DNA from 3 places in the Limosilactobacillus urinaemulieris genome. Region 3 is predicted to be linked to each of the others. Evidence: predicted binding sites of a transcription regulator. Region 3 holds the regulator's gene; each other region holds the start of a gene.

Region 1 (4,458 bases), on a different contig from region 3:
TTGAAACTAACGGTTCGACCTTGTGAATCAGTTAATCGACCATCGTCAAGAATTTGTAAGAACATGTGCATAACGTCAGGGTGAGCTTTTTCCACTTCGTCAAGCAAGATTAAGCTGTAAGGGTGACGACGAACTTGTTCAGTTAATTGACCAGCTTCTTCATAGCCCACATAACCTGGAGCCGCTCCGATAAGCTTTGAGGTAGATGTCTTGTCCATGTATTCTGACATGTCAAAACGGATCATTGAATCTTTAGAACCAAAAAGCTGGAGAGCAAGTTGCTTAGCTGTTTCAGTCTTCCCAACACCAGTAGGACCAACAAAGAGGAAACTACCAATTGGACGACCAGACTTGTTTAAACCAATCCGGTTTCGGCGAATTGCCCGAGCAATCTTATCAACCGCTTCAGTTTGACCAATGACATGTTCGTCAAGCTTCTTATCAAGATCCCGAAGTTGGTTTTCTTCTTGCTTCTGCAGATCACCGACAGGAATATTAGTTTTTTCTTCAACAATATCCTGCATATCCTTAACGGTTACCGTTGCGGACTCTTCAGAATGATTTTCTTCTGCTTCTTTTTTAGCCTTTTCAAGCTTGCTTACCTGATCACGATAAAAGGCGGCCTTTTCGTAGTCTTGATTATCTGCTGCTTGTTGCTTGTGAGCTTCAGCAGTGTGAATTTCATTTTCAATTGCATTTGGATCAACATTCTTCAATGTTAGATTCTTCCGTGAACCAGCTTCATCCATCAGGTCAATTGCCTTGTCGGGAAGGAACCGTTCCTGGATGTAGCGGTCAGAAAGTTTAGCGGCCGCAATGATTGCATCGTCGGTGTACTTAACATGGTGATAATCTTGATACCGCCCTTTAATTCCGTTAAGGATCCGAATTGTTTCTTCAACTGAAGGTTCGTTAACTTCAACTGGTTGGAAACGCCGTGCAAGGGCGGCATCTTTTTCAATCTTCCGGTATTCATTAAGAGTAGTTGCGCCAAGAAGTTGGAAGTCACCACGCGCAAGGGCAGGCTTTAGAACATTTCCGGCATCCATGCCGCCTTCAGCATTTCCGGCACCCATGATTTCGTGAATTTCATCAATGAAGAGAATAATGTTCTTGTTCTTCCGGACTTCTGCCATTAATTGTTGCATTCGCTTTTCAAATTGTCCCCGGATACCGGTTCCTTGAACAAGGGAAACAACATCGAGTCGGATAATTTCCTTGTTAGCAAGTTTTTCTGGTACTTCACCGGAAACAATTGCGGTAGCTAAACCTTCAACGACAGCAGTCTTCCCAACACCGGCTTCACCGATTAAGACCGGGTTGTTCTTAGTTCGTCGATTAAGGATTTCAATAACCCGCTTGATTTCATTATCACGACCAATAACTGGATCAATTTTTCCTTGGCGAGCAAGATCAGTTAAGTTAATACCGTACTGACCGAGAATTCCCTTACCACGACCGCCGTTACCGCCTTGTCGTTGGTTTTGACCGCTAAAAGCAGCACCGTTGCCAGCGGCTTGTTGGCTTTGCATATTATTCATGGCATTCATGAAGTCTTCGAGGCTTCCAAAACCGAAATTATTCATTCCGTTACCTCCATTCATCATATTTGTTTGCATATTTTGTAATTTTTGGTAGCAATTTTGACATAAATCGAGTTGAACTCGTTGGCCATTAAGGTTCATTTGTAAATGGATCGTTGCAGGATTCTGATGACAATTTTGACAAAGCACCGTAAAAATACCCCCTTAATAAAATAGATCCGACCATCGAAAAGGAAATTATTATCTTTGACCTTTCCTGACCATTGGTGTTAATTATACTTACTTTTTGTTTGACTGCAAGTTAAATGAATCAGTTTAAGAAAAAATTAGTCAAACTTTCTATTAAATTTTAGCACTCTTGATTGATGAATGCTAAAATAAGGGTGATGAAAAAGTCAGGGATCCTTTAATGAGGTGGTTAAATGACAGAAAGAGATTATCAACAAGAACTTGATGACTTGCATTCGGGAAAGACTAGTCATTTTGATATTACTCCAGAGGAATTTCAAGCGTTTCAGCCGATTTTTCATGGTTACCAATACCGGACACAAATTGAAGCAGAAGCCCATCGTGGGGGAACGCTTACATATCGATTAAAAAAGCGATAACCAATCGTTGAGAGAACTTGTAATTGAAGTTTACAATTGCTAAAATAAAAGCAATGAAATTATCAGGGCTTGGCCACTGACAATTTGCTAATATGCTCGAAGGAGAATGATTAATTATGGAAAAACGTGATTTTACAATTACATCTGAGACAGGTATTCACGCTCGTCCAGCAACTATCCTGGTTCAAGCAGCTTCTAAGTATAACTCTGATGTTACCCTTTCATACGAAGGTAAGAGTGTTAACTTGAAGTCCATCATGGGTGTTATGTCACTCGGTGTTGGTCAAAATGCTTCAGTTACCATTACTGCTAAGGGTGACGACGAAAAGGAAGCTTTGGATGCCGTTGCTGAAACAATGAAGAAGGAAGGCTTAACAGACTAATGTCCACACTTTTAAATGGCTTGGCAGCGAGTAGTGGAATTGCAATTGCTCCTGCCTACCTGTTAGTGGGACCAGATTTATCTGTTAACCAACAATATTCAGCAAATGAGAATCATGAGGTCAAGCGGCTTCATGATTCTTTTGCTTTAACGCTGAATGAAGTTCAAACAATCCGTAAGCATGCTCATAAGTCACTTGGTAAAAGAGCAGCTGCGGTTGTTGATGATCAGCTGGCAATTTTGAACGATCGGTCCCTTCATGCTGAAATTATTGAAAAAGTTAAGCGTAAGCATTTCACTGCAGAATGGGCAATTAAAGAAACCGAGGATGAACAACTGAAGGTCCTTGAAAAAATGAATGATAATGACTATCTTTCATCAAGAGCAACGGCACTTAAAGACGTTACTAAAAGAATGCTTAGTCATTTAATGGGGGTTAAGCTTCCTAATCCAACTCTGTTAAGTCACCGGGCAATCTTTGTGGCACAAAATATTACCCCAACTGATACTGCTCAATTTGATCGGCGCTTTGTTGCGGGGTTAATTACTGATGACGGTGGTCGAACTTCTCATTTTACAATTATGAGCAAAACACTGTCATTACCAGCGGTTGTTGGGACTGAAAGTGCCACCGATATAATAAAAAATGGTGATTTACTAATCGTTGATGGGATTCATGGCAAGGTTATTGTCAATCCATCAGAAGAGGAGGTAGATCATTACCAGCGATTGGCTGCCCAATTTGATCGTGAACAACAAGAGTGGGGGACCTTAAAGGATGAACAGACTGTTAGTACTGATGGACGTCACTTTAAGGTTGTAGCTAATGTTGGAACACCAATTGATGTCTTCGATGCTCGGCAAACCGGGGCTGAAGGAATTGGTCTTGTTCGGAGTGAATTCTTATATGCAAGTGGTGATCAATTTCCCGGTGAAAAAGAGCAGGCACAGGCTTATAAACAATTCTTAACTGAGATGCCAGGACGACGAGTAGTGGTTCGGACACTTGATATTGGTGGCGATAAAAATCTGGGGATGTTAAAACTGCCTCAAGAAAATAATCCTTTTCTTGGCTTTCGGGCAATTCGGATCGGTTTAGCCAAACCTGAAATTCTTCGTCCACAGTTGCGGGCACTTCTCCGTTCATCTGTATATGGACGGCTTGCAATTATGTTTCCAATGATCGCAACTGTTGAGGAATTTTGGCAAGCACGAAAAATCTTGGATGAAGAGCGACAACGGCTATTAGATGAAGGTGTTCAAGTAGCGGATAATATTGAAGTTGGAATGATGCTGGAAATTCCTTCAAGTGCGTTGATGGCGGATGCTTTTGCTCGCGAGGTGGATTTCTTTAGTATTGGCAGCAATGATCTAATCCAATACTTATTTGCGGCTGATCGGGGCAATCCTCGTGTTGCCTACCTTTATCAAGAATTACATCCGGCGATCCTTCGCTTAGTTAAGCGCGTGATTGATGCCGCTCATGCAGAAGGTAAATGGGTAAGCATGTGTGGTGAAATGGCAAGTAATCCGCTAGCGACCCCGTTATTAATGGCAATGGGCTTAGACGAGTTTTCGATGAATAGCAGCAGCATTTTGCATATTCGTTCCCTAATTAATCAACTTAATACCCGTCAATTACAGCCACTGGTTCATAAAGCGCTTAATGCAATTACCGCTTCTGAAGTTGAACAGTTAGTTCGGCAAACAGTTCCCGAAGTTATCGAATAAATCCTTAAATGATCTTAACGTTTATAGAAAAGACTTGTTGTTATTGGCTGAACAGTCTACAATTGTCGAGATACCTTTTTGCGGATTAGTAAATGCTTTTGTATAATAATCTTGCAATTATTTAGATTGAGACTAGAGAAAAAGGAGCAATTAGCTTGAAGATAGGTCTTTTTACAGATACATATTTTCCCCA
Region 2 (4,458 bases), on a different contig from region 3:
TTAAACTGGCTGCCCCACGTAAGCCAATGTCATTAAAAACCATTACGAAAGGACTCTTTGACGGTGCTAAGCGATCCCAAGGATAGATACACATAATTACCGCCAGTGCGGCAACATAAAATAACAAGATTTGAAAAGGAATTGCATTTATTGCCCGGGGAATAACGTGACGCGGATTTTCTGCTTCAGCTGCCGTCATCCCAACCATTTCAATTCCAACAAAGGCGAATACTACCATTTGAAACGAAAGGATGAACCCCTTTGCGCCAGCAGCAAAGAAACCACCATTATTGAATAAATTCCCTGGTGAAGCAACATAACCACTAGTACTCTTAAAGCTAACTAGCATCATACCAACCCCAACAAGGACCAGCAACGCAATCGCCAAAATTTTAATTAATGCAAACCAGAATTGTAATTCACCAAATGCACTAACAGTAATTAAATTAATGCATAAAAGGACAATTAATGTTAATAACCCCGGTATCCACTGAGGAACGTGAGGAAGCCATAGCTGAAAATACATCCCAATTGCAGTGATTTCTGCCATGGCTAATGCGATCCAACAGGCCCAATACGCCCAGCCCGTAATAAAGCTTACTCGTGGGCCAAGGTAAACACGAATTGCATCAACAAATGAACGGTAATTAAGATCTGACATTAAAAGTTCACCAAGTGCCCGCATAATCCAAAAACAGATAATTCCGGTAATAATGTAAGCTAATAATATTGCAGGACCTGCAGAGTGAATTGCTTGACCTGATCCTAAAAATAGTCCAGTCCCGATGGTGCCACCAAGTGCCATTAGTTGAATATGGCGACTTTTTAGGCTACGCTTCATTTTATTTTGTGCCAATATGGTTCAATTCTCCTTAAATTTAATTTCTCGTAAAAAACCACTAATAAACTATCGCTTTTTAGATTGTTTTATTTGATAATGGTAAATAGTTTATCCGAAATTTTATTGTATACCTTTTTTCATGAAAGGAGGGAATGAATTTGTTACACTGGTTTCCATTTTGTGGTTATTTTGTTATTGCACTTGTTTTAGCAATTAATGCCTCTTCGCGTTATCAGCAGTTTAGTAAACGATTAACAATTTTTGCTTTTCTATGTTATTTTGTTATCATCCTTCGTCTTTGCCTGACTCCAGTTACCTTTAGTTTTATTTCTGCTAACCGTAATTTACGCTATTTTCACGGAGTACCATACAATCTTCTTCCCTTTCAACAGTTAGATTTAGAATGGTTATTAAATATCATCATGACGATCCCGCTAGGTATTTTATTATATCTGGTCAACCGCAAAAGTTCGTTTGTCACTATTCTTACTCTCAGCTTTCTGTTCAGTTTCTTTATTGAGGGAAATCAATTTGTCTGTGACTTTCTTTTCCACATTGGTCGAGTAGCGGATATTGATGATATTATTACCAACACCATTGGCGGAATAGTTGGCTTTTATGGACTAAAATTACTTGATCGAGGATTTATTGATAAAATAATCCATCCCTTTTTCCTATCATAGAAAAGTTTGGTAAACTATTACTGATGAGGTGATTATAATGATTTCAAACGAACAAAGGGCTCATGATATTGCTATTGCTTTAGTCCAGGCTAATGGCAAGGACATGAAGCCAATCGAAGCATATCATGAATATATTAACTACCTTCTACCAATTCTTAAGGAGATCGACAAGGATTTTAAGAATGGTATCAAGGAACATATTTAAAAACTAGAGACCGATGAAGCACCTATATCTTTCATCGGTTTTCTTTCTGCTTACAAACATTCTGGAGGCAACATATAGTACAACCATTATTTCTTTTTTTGCGGTATGATTAACTTATCAGAGAAAGGAGCTATGCGCTATGAATAATGTTTCGCATCGGCGGTTCGACTGGTTTAGTCTACTTATTGGAATTCTTTTTATTCTTGGAGGATTTCTTTCGTTTTCCCGACCAGATAAAACCTTACATTTATTGTCTGTTATTATTGGAGTTGTCTTCCTTTTTGATGGGATCTTCGAACTAACAATTCGGCGCCGCTTTCTTCGTTCACTCGGTGAGGGCACTGGCTGGATTGTAGTTCTTGGTATACTGAACATCGTCTTAGGAATCATCTTTATCTTCCATCCTGGCTTCGGCACGTTATACATTGCAATTATTTTTGCTATCTGGTTTATTTTGGATTCCATTATGGAATTTTCCGTTGGTCGTCTTTTCAAAGGTGTCAGTGGTGGTTACTACTGGTTAACCATTATCTTTAGCATTCTAGGGGTTATTCTAGGAGCAATTCTCCTCTTTAGTCCTGTTGTTTCTGCCTTAACGGTTGTTTGGATTATTTCTGTTTTCCTAATTATCTTCGGTGTTCTAAAAATTGTTCAAGCTTTCAACTAAATGAAAAGGATCCTAGCATTCTGCTTTGAATGCTAGGATCCTCTTTTTTACCTTTAACTATTAGCTAGTCAATCTCGATCCGAGTATCATCATCGCTTTCAGCTTGCTTCTTTGGTAAGGCAAGTGAAAGAACACCGTTTTCGTAATGAGCGGTAATATTCTTTCGTTCAACATCTGGCAAGCGGTATTGGCGACTCATTTGACCATAGCGCCGTTCGCTATGAAGAATATGACCGTTCTTATCAGCCTCATCATCAACTGTATCACGATGACCTGTAATGGTTAAAATATTATTCGTGTAACTAATGTGAATGTCTTTCTTGTCAAAGCCTGGCATATCTATCTTTACTTGATATTGCTTGTCATTTTCTTCAATGTCAGTCTTCATATGATCTTCAACTGGCGTAAAGTCAGAGAAGAAATCATCATTCATTAAGTTCCGCATATTCATCATGTTATCCAAAAAGTTATTCCGACGTGTTAAATCGTTAGCCATAATAAAGCTTCCTTTCCGTTAACTTGATCTTGATTACACTTCTTATCTTAACCACCATTAGGTAAAGTGCAACCATTTTTAGCACTTAAGATTAAAGAGTGCTAAAAACAGTTACACCTTTCTTGACCAATACCTTGGTAATAGTCCTCAACAGGCTGTTACCATTAATCCAAGAAAGACCTGTTTTTATTTTGACATATGAATTTATAATCATATATTAATTAGATGTATTTATTAACGAAGCATGGTAGGATCAAATCGTAGTTAATTTAAGGAGGGATTTGATGGATACAGTACGGTTAGGCCAAACAACCGTACCAGCGGTTGGTGTTGGTACGTGGAATATTGGTGAAAAGCCAGCCAAACATGCTGAAGAGGTAAAAGCAATTCAAGTAGCAATTGATGCAGGAGCAACCGTAATTGATACTGCCGAAATGTATGGTCAAGGACGGGCGGAAAAGCTTACCAGTGAGGCAATTAAATCATTTGACCGGTCAAAGCTTTATCTCATCGATAAGGTACTGCCCCAGAATGCTGGTCATCAACGATTGGAAAAAAGCCTTGATCGGAGTCTTAAGCTAATGCAAACTGATTATTTTGATCTTTACCTACTTCACTGGCGAGGCGGAATTCCCCTTGCAGAAACGGTAGATGAACTAGTTAAGATGCAAATTAAGGGAAAGATTCGTCACTGGGGCGTTTCAAATTTTGATGTTGCTGATTTGGAAGAATTATGGGCACTTCCTCATGGTCGAGAATGCGTTGCTAATGAAGATCTGTATAACCTTGATCAACGGGGAATTGAATATGATCTTCTTCCGCTCATGCGGGCTAATAACTTACCACTAATCGCTTATTCCCCACTTTCTCAGGGAGATCGATTAAGCGGCAATTTAACAACCAATCCCTTACTAAAAGAATTGGCCGCTAATCATCAAGTAACTGTCTACCAAATAATGTTAGCCTGGGTAATTCGTGATCAACATACCCTAGCAATTCCCAAGGCAGCTAGTCCCGTCCATGCAAGAGAAAATGTTGAAGCATTAAATATTAGTTTCTCTACCGATGAACTTGAAGCACTCGCAAAGGCCTTTCCAAAACCCCAAACTAAAGAACCCTTAGCAACAATTTAGATAGTCTCCAATCTAGATAAAAACAAAGCAACCTAAAATTAGTTCGTTCTGAACTAATCTTAGGTTGTTTTTAAAATCCAAAAGCTATCTTCGAACCAGGTTAATTCTCCTTTACCCTTAATACCGAACACCTAATGCTATTCGTGCAAAACGGCTCATTTTTTCTGGAGTCCAAGTTGGCTCCCAGACAAGGTTAATCTCACATTTCGTAATCTCTGCTACTTGGAGAACAGCCTCCTTAATCATTTTATAAAGCAAATCACTGATTGGACAGCCCATCGTTGTTAAGGTCATCGTAATTTTACATTGTTGATCATTAACCTCAATTCCGTAGATAAGGCCCAGATTGACTAAATCAATCCCCAATTCCGGATCAATCACGGTTTGCAATTTTTTAAGGACCTCTTGTTCAATAGGACTTAATTTCTCTTTA
Region 3 (4,458 bases):
CATTAAGGATTACTTCATCAATATCATCAAAGGTTAAGTCGGCATCCTTCAAAGCATTCATAACTGGTTGCTTAGTCCGTTCAACCAAATCATTAGTTAATTGGTTAAATTGTGCCCGACTTAATGTCTTTTCAAGGTGTAGTGGACCATTTTCACCAGCAGAAATAAATGGCAAACTGATTTGAGCTTCTTGAACACCTGATAAGTCCTTCTTTGCCTTTTCAGCAGCATCCTTCAACCGTTGAAGAGCCATCTTATCCTTAGAAAGGTCAACACCGTTTTCTTCCTTGAAACCGTCAATTAACCAATCCATGATCTTCTTATCGAAGTCATCCCCACCAAGGTGAGTATCACCATTAGTAGAAAGAACTTGGAAGACACCATCGCCCAATTCAAGGATGGAAACATCAAAGGTCCCACCACCAAGGTCATAAACAAGGATCTTTTCATCCTTGTCTTTCTTATCAAGACCATAAGCAAGTGATGAAGCGGTTGGTTCGTTAATGATCCGCTTAACATCTAATCCGGCAATCTTACCAGCATCCTTAGTGGCTTGACGCTGAGCATCATTAAAGTATGCAGGAACAGTAATAACTGCTTGGCTAACTGTATCACCAATGTAATCTTCAGCGTACTTCTTCAAGTATTGAAGAATCATTGCAGAAATTTCTTGTGGAGTATACTTCTTACCATCAACCTCAACGGTATATCCGGCTTCACCCATATGACTCTTAATTGATGAAATAGTATTAGGGTTAGTAATTGCTTGACGCTTTGCTACTTCACCAACTTGAGTTTCACCATTCTTAAATGAAACTACAGATGGAGTTGTCCGACTTCCTTCTGGATTTGTAATAATCTTTGGCTCGTTACCTTCCATAACGGCAACGGCGGAATTAGTAGTACCTAAATCAATACCAATAATTTTGTTACTTGCCATTGTTTATTCCCTCTCTTATTTTTATTGTGCAACTACAACCATTGCGGGACGAAGAACCCGATCCTTTAATTGATAGCCGGCCTGGAGTACCTTCACCACTGTTTCGGCCTTCTGATCACCTTCCACCGGTACTGTTTGCACTGCCTGGTGAAGGGTCGGATCAAACGGCTTACCGTCTGCATCAATCTCAGTAATTCCGTGGTCCTTTAATGCACTGATTAAGTGGTCATGAACCATCTGGATCCCCTTCTTTAGCTGCTGACCATTTTCGTCATGAACTTCAATCGTCAGTGCCCGTTTAAGGTTATCCAAAACAGGTAAAACGGACTTGGCTAAATCTTGACCATCATACTTTAGTAGTTGAGCACGCTCTTTCTTAAAGTGGGTAGTCATATTCTGAATTTCTGCTTCAGCCCGCAAATACTTATCGTCCTTCTCATCTAATTGCTGTTGTAAATCTTTAACTTGACTTTCTAATTTTGTCACTTGAGTCTGTAACTCTTTAACATCAAACTGGTCGTTTTTTTCAGAAGCAGCATTTTTACTTTGGTGCTTTGCTTCCTTACCTGTTTGCTTTGCAGCTTTGTCTTCTGCCAATCGACTCGCCTCCTATGAATCGTAGTAATGACGGTAAAAGTTTAAAAGTCGTTTTGCTAGCTCCTGACGGAATGCATTCACTAAACCAATCGTCCGTGAATAAGGCATTCTTGTTGGACCTAGTACCGCAATAATGCCCTTACCATATTGGTCAACATCATAAGTTGCCGTGATCAAACTATAATTATCTAAGGCCTTATCTTTAGAAATCTCAGAACCAATTTTAACGTTTACCCCATCATCAGAAACATTTGAATCTAATAGATGCGACAATTGATCGTTATGGTCAAGCAAACTATACAGTGTCTGTAAGTCAACCGAATCATGCTTTTCTGAGAAATCTAAGAGATTTAACCGGCCGCCAACAAAGAATTGCTCACGTGCTGCCCTTGACACGACACTATCAAACAGATCCAAAAAGCCATCTGCACTTTGCATATAGTGCATCACCCGAAGCGGAATATCATCATTCAGTCGTTTCATCACGTTAGCTAATGGCTGCCCCACTAGCTGGTCATTAATCATCCGAATAACGGCCTGAAGAGCATCTGTATCGTAATTTCGTGGTAACGTAAATGCCTGACTTTCGACATCACCGCTATCAGTGACTAAAATGGCGATTACCTTTCGATTACCTAACGGAACAACCCGAAAGCCGCTCAACCGGACATCGGCTTGTTCGGGCTTCAGTGTAAAGGCTGTATAGGAAGTAAGATCAGATAAAATATCAGCCGAGTGCGAAATGATCTCATCAATCTTTTGAAAACTTGTTCCTAGTGAATTTTGGATTACTACTAAATCATTGTCAGTAATAACCTCTGGATCAAGCAAATGGTCAACATAATAACGGTAACCCTTTTTAGAAGGTACCCGTCCTGAAGATGAGTGCTCTTTGGTAACAAAACCAACTTCTTCAAGAACCCCCATTTCATTTCGAACCGTAGCAGAGCTCACCTTAAAAGGCAACTGTTCTGCCAGGTGTTTTGACCCAACAGGTTGACCTGTTGCGGTATATTGACGTACAATCGCTTGCAGGATCTTGTTTTGACGCTGTGTTAGCATTTGTATCACTTCCCCTTTTAGCACTCTATAGGGTTAAGTGCTAAACACATGTATAATATAACAATCTGAATAGTAAAAGTCAAGAAACGTCAAATAAAATCTAGGAGTTTTTTAATGAAACATAAGAAGCAACGATTTATTCAGCCAAGTGGTCCCGAAGATGCTATGCGAATTATTCAGAAGCTCTTCAATAGTTACAGGAACGCCCCCTTAACAAGGGAGCTGCTTGACTATCATAATAATTTGATTAATCGGTTACAGACTGATATTCACGATGCCGTAATAAAAGCTAATAACGAGCATCTCAGTAAAGATCTTGATGAAATGATAGAGATCATGCGTCGCTGGGTTTCAATTCGCCTATCGAACCGCCCGTTCAACGCTAAAATGCGCCACTTCAAGTTAGTTACGGACGGCGGCACAAAGTTTAAGCGCCATATTCATAAAATTAATCAATCAACCAATCATCGGGCAAGTCGTCATTGATAAAGGAAAAAGACCGGAAAAGCAAAATGCTTCTCTGGCCTTTTCTATAATTAACGGTTTCTCAACTTCCAAACTCAATTGAAAGAATTAAATTAATAGTTGTTGTATGTCAGGAGTAATTTTTTGTAAATTCTGGCGGGCTAACTGTTCATCCTGCCTCATCTGGACAACAAGTTCGTCAGCACCACTAAATTTCATTTCACCACGTTGATAATAAAACCACCGAACCCTGACTTCTTCACCGTATACCAGCTGATCAAAGTCAAAAAGGTATATTTCAACAGTAAGACTATTTTGATCACCAAAAGTAATGTTATGACCGACACTTGCCATCCCACCATACCATTTTTGACCAATCTGCACTTGAACAGTGTATACGCCAATACCAGGAAGACGTTCACCTTCAGGAGTTTCAACGTTAATTGTAGGGAAGCCCAGTGTTCGTCCTCGTGCCAAACCATGAACAACGATTCCCGTTGTCGTGTAATAATAACCGAGCATCTGATTAGCCAGCTCAACATCCCCCCGATCGATAGCTTTACGAATAACCCGTGAACCAATCTTATGGTTGCCATTACCGGTAAACTTGGGAACCGTAATTACGTTAAATCGGTCGTTAGCATACTCCGGCAAACGCGCCATTGTTGCCACCGCAGCTTTACCGTAAGTATGATCAAAGCCCGCCACCACAATTTTGGCGTGAAATCCAATTAAATATTGATCAACGAATTCTTGTGGTGAGAGACTCGCAAATGAAGAAGTAAAGCTAACTAAATATACCAAATCAACCCCTAATTGTTTTAGAAGATTTAACTTTCGTGGCGTTGTTGACAGATATTTAAAACCACCAGGATATTGTTGATAAACGATTCCAGGCGCATGATCATAAGTTAATACCGCTAGCGGGAGGCCTTCCCGTTCAGCAACCCTTTTGGCAGTATTAATCACTTGTTGGTGACCACGATGAACACCATCGAAGAAGCCCATTGCGAGCACTACTGGACCAGCAGGCACTAACTCTTTCTGCAATGGGTGGTGGATCCTTATTACTTCCACTTGTTCTTCCTCCTTCACTTTACAGAGAACATCTTTGTTGGTTTATATCCTTGAGCAGTTAAGTGGTATAGTGCCTTAGTCGACCCATCATATTTCAGGACCACATCACTTGCCACCGTTTGTAGCTCATCTTTCTTAAGCCAACCCCCATGCTGAACAGAATGCCATTGTGCCGGAGTTAATTCTACTGCTGGATATTCTTTTAATGCATAATCAATTGGGTAAAGATGCCGGTTGATTGTTTGGTGAGCTACCGCATCTTGAATATCGTTCAGGCTCAACGTTTGATCAAGTGTAAAGCCGCCACTTTCAAGTCG

Evidence for each region. Region 3 encodes HrcA, which represses chaperone genes, less so after heat shock. Its sites were predicted from a motif close to TTAGCACTCNNNNNNNNNGAGTGCTAA; they were not measured.
Region 1: a site for HrcA is predicted at 1,894-1,920, ahead of MR181_RS08635 (ATP-dependent Clp protease ATP-binding subunit). Genes of this name have one in related genera too.
Region 2: a site for HrcA is predicted at 2,971-2,997, ahead of MR181_RS06450 (Hsp20/alpha crystallin family protein). Genes of this name have one in related genera too.

The regions. Positions count from the first base shown of each region.
Region 1 is NZ_CAKOBX010000015.1:3,994-8,451, reverse strand. It holds gene MR181_RS08635 (ATP-dependent Clp protease ATP-binding subunit) at 1-1,733, opposite strand, end outside; gene MR181_RS08630 (hypothetical protein) at 1,967-2,152, shown strand; gene MR181_RS08625 (phosphocarrier protein HPr) at 2,269-2,535, shown strand; gene ptsP (phosphoenolpyruvate--protein phosphotransferase) at 2,535-4,265, shown strand; gene MR181_RS08615 (glycosyltransferase family 4 protein) at 4,421-4,458, shown strand, end outside.
Region 2 is NZ_CAKOBX010000008.1:21,120-25,577, reverse strand. It holds gene MR181_RS06470 (amino acid permease) at 1-841, opposite strand, end outside; gene MR181_RS06465 (VanZ family protein) at 1,000-1,524, shown strand; gene MR181_RS06460 (hypothetical protein) at 1,562-1,729, shown strand; gene MR181_RS06455 (HdeD family acid-resistance protein) at 1,869-2,396, shown strand; gene MR181_RS06450 (Hsp20/alpha crystallin family protein) at 2,461-2,892, opposite strand; gene MR181_RS06445 (aldo/keto reductase) at 3,177-4,025, shown strand; gene MR181_RS06440 (metal-sulfur cluster assembly factor) at 4,143-4,458, opposite strand, start outside.
Region 3 is NZ_CAKOBX010000011.1:40,615-45,072, forward strand. It holds gene dnaK (molecular chaperone DnaK) at 1-940, opposite strand, end outside; gene grpE (nucleotide exchange factor GrpE) at 962-1,537, opposite strand; gene hrcA (heat-inducible transcriptional repressor HrcA) at 1,550-2,599, opposite strand; gene MR181_RS08095 (hypothetical protein) at 2,714-3,085, shown strand; gene ribF (riboflavin biosynthesis protein RibF) at 3,173-4,141, opposite strand; gene truB (tRNA pseudouridine(55) synthase TruB) at 4,156-4,458, opposite strand, start outside.